DNA from 2 places in the Mucilaginibacter paludis DSM 18603 genome. Region 2 is predicted to be linked to the other one. Evidence: riboswitches for the same ligand, from Rfam matches in the RefSeq annotation. Region 2 holds a riboswitch; the other holds the start of a gene.
What was found. A riboswitch is a leader RNA that binds a small molecule or an ion and turns the genes downstream of it on or off. The one in region 2 is predicted to bind thiamine pyrophosphate.
Positions count from the first base shown of each region.

Region 1: it holds a riboswitch for thiamine pyrophosphate, as region 2 does, so the genes downstream of both, thiS (sulfur carrier protein ThiS) here and thiM (hydroxyethylthiazole kinase) in region 2, are expected to answer to the same signal.

Region 1 is NZ_CM001403.1:8,097,903-8,101,554, reverse strand. Features, by position in the region: gene thiC (phosphomethylpyrimidine synthase ThiC) at 1-1,179, opposite strand, end outside; gene thiS (sulfur carrier protein ThiS) at 1,192-1,395, opposite strand; TPP riboswitch at 1,458-1,545, opposite strand; gene MUCPA_RS39380 (hypothetical protein) at 1,655-1,777, shown strand; gene MUCPA_RS34245 (C10 family peptidase) at 2,182-3,447, shown strand; gene MUCPA_RS34240 (hypothetical protein) at 3,425-3,652, shown strand, end outside.
Region 2 is NZ_CM001403.1:7,278,983-7,282,634, reverse strand. Features, by position in the region: gene MUCPA_RS30945 (PAS domain-containing protein) at 1-536, opposite strand, end outside; TPP riboswitch at 808-906, shown strand; gene thiM (hydroxyethylthiazole kinase) at 965-1,756, shown strand; gene thiE (thiamine phosphate synthase) at 1,762-2,412, shown strand; gene thiD (bifunctional hydroxymethylpyrimidine kinase/phosphomethylpyrimidine kinase) at 2,399-3,232, shown strand; gene tenA (thiaminase II) at 3,219-3,652, shown strand, end outside.

The DNA of each region.
Region 1 (3,652 bases), 820 kb from region 2:
GGGCCTTAAGCCGTCACCCAGTGAAAAGGCCACATCGTAGGCTTTCATGATTTCACAGATATCTTCAAAATGTGTATATAAAAAATTCTCCTGGTGATGGGCCAGGCACCATTTGGCCATGATAGAGCCGCCGCGCGATACGATACCGGTAATCCGTTTCGCAGTTAGCGGGACATAACGCAACAGCACCCCGGCGTGGATGGTAAAATAATCTACCCCTTGCTCTGCCTGCTCGATCAGTGTATCCCTAAAAAGTTCCCAGGTCAGGTCTTCCGCTTTTCCGTTAACCTTTTCTAAAGCCTGGTAAATAGGCACGGTACCAATAGGCACCGGTGAATTACGGATGATCCATTCGCGGGTTTCGTGAATATTTTTGCCGGTTGAAAGATCCATGATCGTGTCTGCCCCCCAGCGGCAGGCCCAAACGGCTTTTTCCACCTCTTCTTCGATACTGGAGGTAACAGCGGAGTTGCCGATATTGGCATTGATCTTCACTAGGAAATTACGTCCGATGATCATTGGCTCACTTTCCGGATGGTTGATGTTGGATGGAATGACAGCCCGCCCGGCAGCAACTTCGGCGCGTACAAATTCTGGCGTGATATAGCCTTTTGGGGTATTGGCACCAAAACTTTGACCTGGGTGCTGGTGTGCCATGGCCGCATACTGCCCGTTCAGCTGCTCTTTTAAAAGATCGATCCGCTGGTTTTCCCTGATCGCTATATATTCCATTTCGGGTGTAATGATCCCTTTTCGGGCATAATGCATTTGGGATACATTCATTCCCGGCCTGGCGCGGTAAGGCTTGCTGATGTGTGCAAATCTTAAAGCATCCAGGGTTTGATCATGGGCACGGAGTGTTCCATAGTCAGAAGAAATGTGTCCCAGCTGTTCTACATCGCCACGGCCGGTTACCCATTGTTCCCGCAAGCGGGGTAAACCTTTTTTTACGTCAATGTCGATATCCGGGTCGGTATAGGGCCCGCTGGTATCATAGATCGTTACCGGGGCATTAGGTTCAGTCTCTCCGAACCGTCCGTGAATCTTGGTTTCGCTCAGGAGTACTTCCCGCATGGCAACCTCAATATCATGCAGCTGCCCTTTGACGTACACTTTACGCGATGACGGGAATGGTGACCGGCTGATCGCCTGTTCATTTGGTGTTCTTTCGTTTTTCATTGCTTTGCAATTTTATCCGCCTTGCGTGGCTTTGATGATGGTGATATGATCTCCTGGATTCAGAAAATGAGATGCCCAGTGGTGTTTAGCAATAATCTCCTGGTTGACGGCCACAGCAATTCCGGTAATCGGTTGCGGAAAAAGAGGGTTTAGTATTTGCTGTAAGGAGCAAACATCGCTAACGGAATAAGTTTCTTGATTGACGGTGATATCCATTTGGCCAGAAATTTTCTAACGATAGGAATGCACCCGTATTAAGGAAGGAAAAACAACCCAAAAAAGGTTGTTCTACTTTTCCCTTCGGCGGTACTAACCGCATCAGGTTCAAAGGGTATTTCTCAGCACAAGGCACCCCTAAAGTTTTTGTAAAGTTAGAATTAATATTTTAACCGTACCGATGAAATTTTATTTTTTGAAATTAGTTACAGGGATTGTTGTCCAATATTAAATTTCAAGTTTAAATGATTATTTATAATTGAATAAACGAATTGTGCAGGAAAAGATATTGGATGAGCTACCCACTATTATGATTATGGGAATACCGAGCACATTACTTATTGATCCTAACGGAACGATTACTTTTAGCCGCTTAAACTGAACTCACGTCTTAGGTTAAATATATATATTCCTGATTTTAAAGTGCTGTAATAATGATTAAGGCCGTGTTAATAGTCTGAATAAATCAGACTTATTAAAACGCATCGATCTGGTTCAAAACTTTATTAAGTCATCCACTACCATAACGCATGAAAAGTGTAGGGCTGAAAATATTTCTTGTTTTGTGATAGCCAGTATTATATTTAATCTTTACTTTAGTTGCATAATTACTGGGGTGCCGAATTGAGGCTGAGATCAAACCCATTGACCATGATCAGCGTAATGGCTGCGTATGGAAGTTAAACAGCTTGGAGTGCACCCAAGTACATTGGAGTTTGATCCGATTTCTTCAACACCGTTCCCTTAAGTTTATTAATGCTGCAACTTAATTTACCTTATTTCACTATGAAGAAACAATTTATCCACACATGCTGCGCCGGTTTAGCCTTATTTGCGCTTCTGACATCTTGTAAGAAAATTATCCAGGATACATCATCGCCTGATATTGCCAAAGAATTACTTACTTTAAAAACCGACACGAACTTCATTTCCAGGGACTCCGCACTTGTTCTGGCAACCCGGACACGCAAATACCTTACATCGTACAGCAAAAAGTCCCTTTCTGCTACGGCCGATATCGCTGAAAGCGTTCAGAACTTCACCGTTTATGACCAGCAAAAAGTACCAGCAGCTTATGCGGTTAATTATTCAGGAAGCGGATTTGCTATAATTTCCGCAGATAAGCGTTTACCGGCCATTCTGGCATTTTCAGATGAGGGCCATTTGGATACAGCCCATGTGCCATTAGGATTTAATCGTTGGCTCACAGTGTTACGGGATTCCGTAAACTTTAAACGTTATGCGAGTGCTAACGCCGGAAGCGGGTCAGGCGGCGGTACAACGCCGGTATCTTCCGCCGACCCGGGTTTAGGTACCCTGAACGATGCTGTTAATCCAATACTACAATCTTATTGGGGGCAAGGAAGCGGATTTAACGATAATTGCCCAATTAAAAATTGCAGCCTCAATAATGGAAAAGCACTTGCTGGTTGCGTTGCTATCGCTATTGGGCAGGTCATGTACAAAAATCAGTACCCTTCTTCTTACAGCTGGGCTTCCATGTCGCCTTACACAGGTACTTCGGAAGCGGCAAGACTGATCAGGGATATCGGAGACAATGTCGGTATGGACTATGGCTGTGATGGGTCTGGCGCCGATGGCGATAAAACATTAAATTGTTTAAATTCCTATAATTATAATGTTAAGTCGGTTGACTACGATCCTGAATGGGGGACACCGGCACCTGTGATGCTTAACTTGAAGGCAGGGAGGCCAATTATACTAACAGGCGGAAAGCAAGGCAAAACCTGGCTGATATTCAATACTTATGATGACGGCCACGAATGGGTCTGTGATGGTTATAAACAATATACTAAGTTGGTTAAAGTCCGCGTAGGAAATCCTAGAGACGGCTTTCACCTGGAACAGCAAACCCGTTATTTTAACTATTACCATATGAATTGGGGATGGTATGGGAGCTACAACGGTTATTTTTCATTTGGTAATTTTGTTCCCGGGGCACCTGATATCGAAGGTTCTCCTGATAGTAATTTAAATTTTTCATTCAACTATAAAGTCAAAGTATTTTATGATATCGCTCCACGAATTTAAAACCGGGCTTGCTGTGATCGTAATGACTGCGTCCATTACGCTTGATGCCTGCACTAAGAAAAAAGATTGTTGCGCGGTTGCCGACATGCATATGGATTTTGATACCCGGTATAAAAATGGCACCAGTGTATTTGATACCAGTGCTTCAGGACACCTTACCCAGGACAGCATACAAATCTATTATTTGACTGAAGGTAAATATAAC
Region 2 (3,652 bases):
AGGGCTTTTTTAGACTCGGCCTTTCTCACACTCAGTAATCCATTCTCGTTATGCTCAACCTGCCTGATAAAAAAAGCACCCCTATCTGCATCTATTTTACCTTTGCCAGCTTGAACAAGCGCGAGAGCCGGTGCCAGGCCTTGAGATTTACGTAATGAAATAACTCGTTTTGAAAATGCTGTTTGTATATTGAGATACTTACCTACCGAATCTAACAGCGGCGGAATGACTAAATTATCTGCTGTAATATGTCTAACCGTATCAAGCTCCTTTAAAGCTTGATTGCTGACCTGGTTAAATCGCGTAACTGATGCCTGGTCGCCTGTCAGCATAAAATCCCTTGCAGACATGCCACTTTCAGTTGCAGCTAATTGAATACGGCCGGTATGGACCAGTACTTCGTCCGAATGTTTTAGCCACAATTCCCTCGTGTTAGCCCGCTTAATATCATAATAGGATGCAAACAGCAGGCAAGCCAGAATCAGCATGGATAATTCAATACTGTAAATGATCCGTTTATTGAAAGTATCCATCATTGGATTATTTAAATTGAGTAGCTGTAAAATGGCGATGACAAATGCCCGATCTAAACAATCAGATCAAACGACTTACAATTGGTTTGTATTTTAAAGGGCCAACCGCAGATTAAACAATGTAAAAAACATTTACAAATTAAAACTCAGGTTATCATGGTTAAACAAAGCCCGAATATGGCAGTGCATTCAAAGCTAATGATATTAATCAATATTTAACCGGATGTGATAAGCTAATTAAACTCGCTGAAAAAATAAATTCTGCTTACTTTTACAACGGCTTTAGGGGTGTACCTGTAACACAGGCACTGAGATGATACCCTTTGAACCTGATCCGGATAATGCCGGCGAAGGGAAAAGTAAATGTTAGTTCTGCATCTTTTTATTCAAAAAGAGCTCCTTGGCCATTTAATTTATTTAATAGCTATTTTATGAAGGAGCAAATCTGGGCGCAAATTATCGCCGTTAAACAAAACTCGCCGCTGGTACACAACATTACCAATTATGTGGTAATGAATAATACTGCCAATGCTTTGCTGGCCGTGGGAGCATCACCTATTATGGCACATGCCCATGCCGAATTAACCGAGATGGTTAACATAGCCGGAGCGCTTGTAATTAATATAGGCACGCTTGATGAGTACTGGGTTAAAAGTATGCTGATTGCTGCTGAACAAGCCAATACGCTTGGCAAGCCCTGGGTGCTTGACCCGGTTGGCGCAGGTGCCACAACCTACCGTAACGAGGTATTGAAACAACTTTTAAAACTTAAGCCCACAGTGATTAGAGGAAACGCCAGCGAAATAATGGCACTCGCAAGCCAAAGCAACAGTACCAAAGGAGTCGACAGCGTTCACCAAAGTAATGATGCTGTTTCGGCAGCGCTACGGCTTAACGATGAGTTTGGCAGTGTGGTTTGCATTTCGGGCGCTACGGATATTATTGTTAATAACGATAACACAACACGGCTTTCAAACGGCAATAGCCTCATGGCAAAGGTTACCGGCCTTGGCTGCACCGCTACGGCTTTAACCGGCGCTTTTTTGGCGGTAAATCCGCAGGATGCTTTTTTGGCTACTACAGCTGCTATGGCTCTGCTCGGTGTATGTGGTGAAATAGCCGCTGACCTATCCGCAGGCCCCGGAAGTTTACAGGTTAACCTACTCGACATTTTGTATAACCTTACTGAAGAAGAGTTTTTTACCACACTTAAAATAAGCTAAGCGTGATGGGCAATTTCCCTTACCGACTTTACCTGGTTACCGACGAAGCCGCCTGCCTTGGCCGGGACTTTTTTTGGGTGATTGAACAAGCCATTAAAGGTGGCGTTGATATGGTGCAACTAAGAGAGAAAAACCTATCGGACCAGGCTTTTTTAAACAAGGCCCTGCTGTTGAAAGATCTGTTAGACAGGTATAATGTCCCTTTGATAATTAATGATAATCTGCCGGTAGCCGTGCATTGCGGCGCGGCAGGGATACATGTTGGTAACAGCGACAGCCCGCCAACTAAAATACGCTTACAACACCCCGATACAAAATTTTTAGGTTATTCGATTGAGTATGAAGCGCAGCTTGAAACGGAGGATGCACGTGTATCAGATTACCTGGCTCTGAGCCCGGTTTACGCCACCAATACCAAAACGGATACTGTTACCGAGTGGAAAACTGAAGGCATCCACAGGGTACGACAGATAACCAATAAACCCTTAGTAGCCATCGGCGGAATTAATGAAGCTAATGCCGCTTCTATCATTACCGCTGGAGCCGATTGCCTGGCAATTGTATCGGCTATCTGCTCGGCCGAAAATCCGGCATTGGCGGCAGAAAGATTAAGAAACCTAATTGACCGAAGTATGAACAGCTATGAAAAAATTTAAATATACATCGGTATTGACCATTGCCGGCTCCGACAGCGGAGGCGGTGCAGGCATACAGGCCGACCTGAAAACATTTGCCGCCTTAGGCTGCTACGGTACATCGGCTATTACGGCCATCACCGTACAAAATACACTTGGCGTTACCGCGATACACAGTATTCCGCCGGAGATTGTGGCCGGGCAGATTACAGCAGTGATGGACGACATCAAACCATTGGCTATTAAAATAGGAATGATCCATAGCGCCGAACTGGCATTGGCTATTGCCACAACCCTTAAAAATTACCCGCATATACCGGTTGTGCTCGACCCGGTAATGGTAGCCACCAGTGGCGACCAGTTGATTGAGCATGATACCATCGGCCTGCTTAAAAAGGAATTATTCCCCTTGGCCACACTGCTTACACCCAACTTAGATGAAACCGCCCTATTGACTGGCAAACGCGTGAATAATGTAACCGATATGCAAAATGCGGCAGCGGAACTATTAAAAAAAGGTTGCAAAGCCGTTTTAATTAAGGGTGGGCATTTACAGGGAGATACTCTTTACAATTTCTATCTGGATCAAAATGCCGATCAGGAGTTATTTAGCTCTGTGGCGGTACAATCGCGCAATACACACGGTACTGGGTGCACCTTATCATCGGCAATAGCCGCCTTTTTAGCCCGGGGTAATTCATTAAAAAACGCCATTATACAGGCGCAGCACTATATCCATCAGGCTATAGAACAGGGCGCGCAGGTAGTAACCGGCCAGGGCCACGGGCCTGTTAACCATTTTTTTAATCCTCAAATCGCTATTCAATATGAGCTGGAGTAACACCGCCTGGCAACAAGCCGAGCATATTTATCAAAAAATTATTGCAATGCCCTTTATACAGGAGCTTATTGCAGGCACATTGCCTCAAGAAAAGTTTAAATTTTACATTGAGCAGGATGCCCTTTACCTGGAACAATTTGGAAGGGCTTTGGCACTTATTGCGGGGCGGGCTCACCAAACACAGCATGTGCTGGACTATACCCGTTTTGCCGAGGGTGCCATAGTGGTTGAAAGCACCTTGCATGCAAGCTATTTTAACACCTATAATATTAGCGGTTTGGCCAAGCCAACGCCTGCCTGCCATTACTATACCAGTTTTTTACTCAGCACAGCCGCACTGGCACAGGTAGAGGTGGCCATGGCCGCCGTATTGCCCTGTTTTTGGATATACCAAAAGGTGGGCGACTATATTTACGGGCA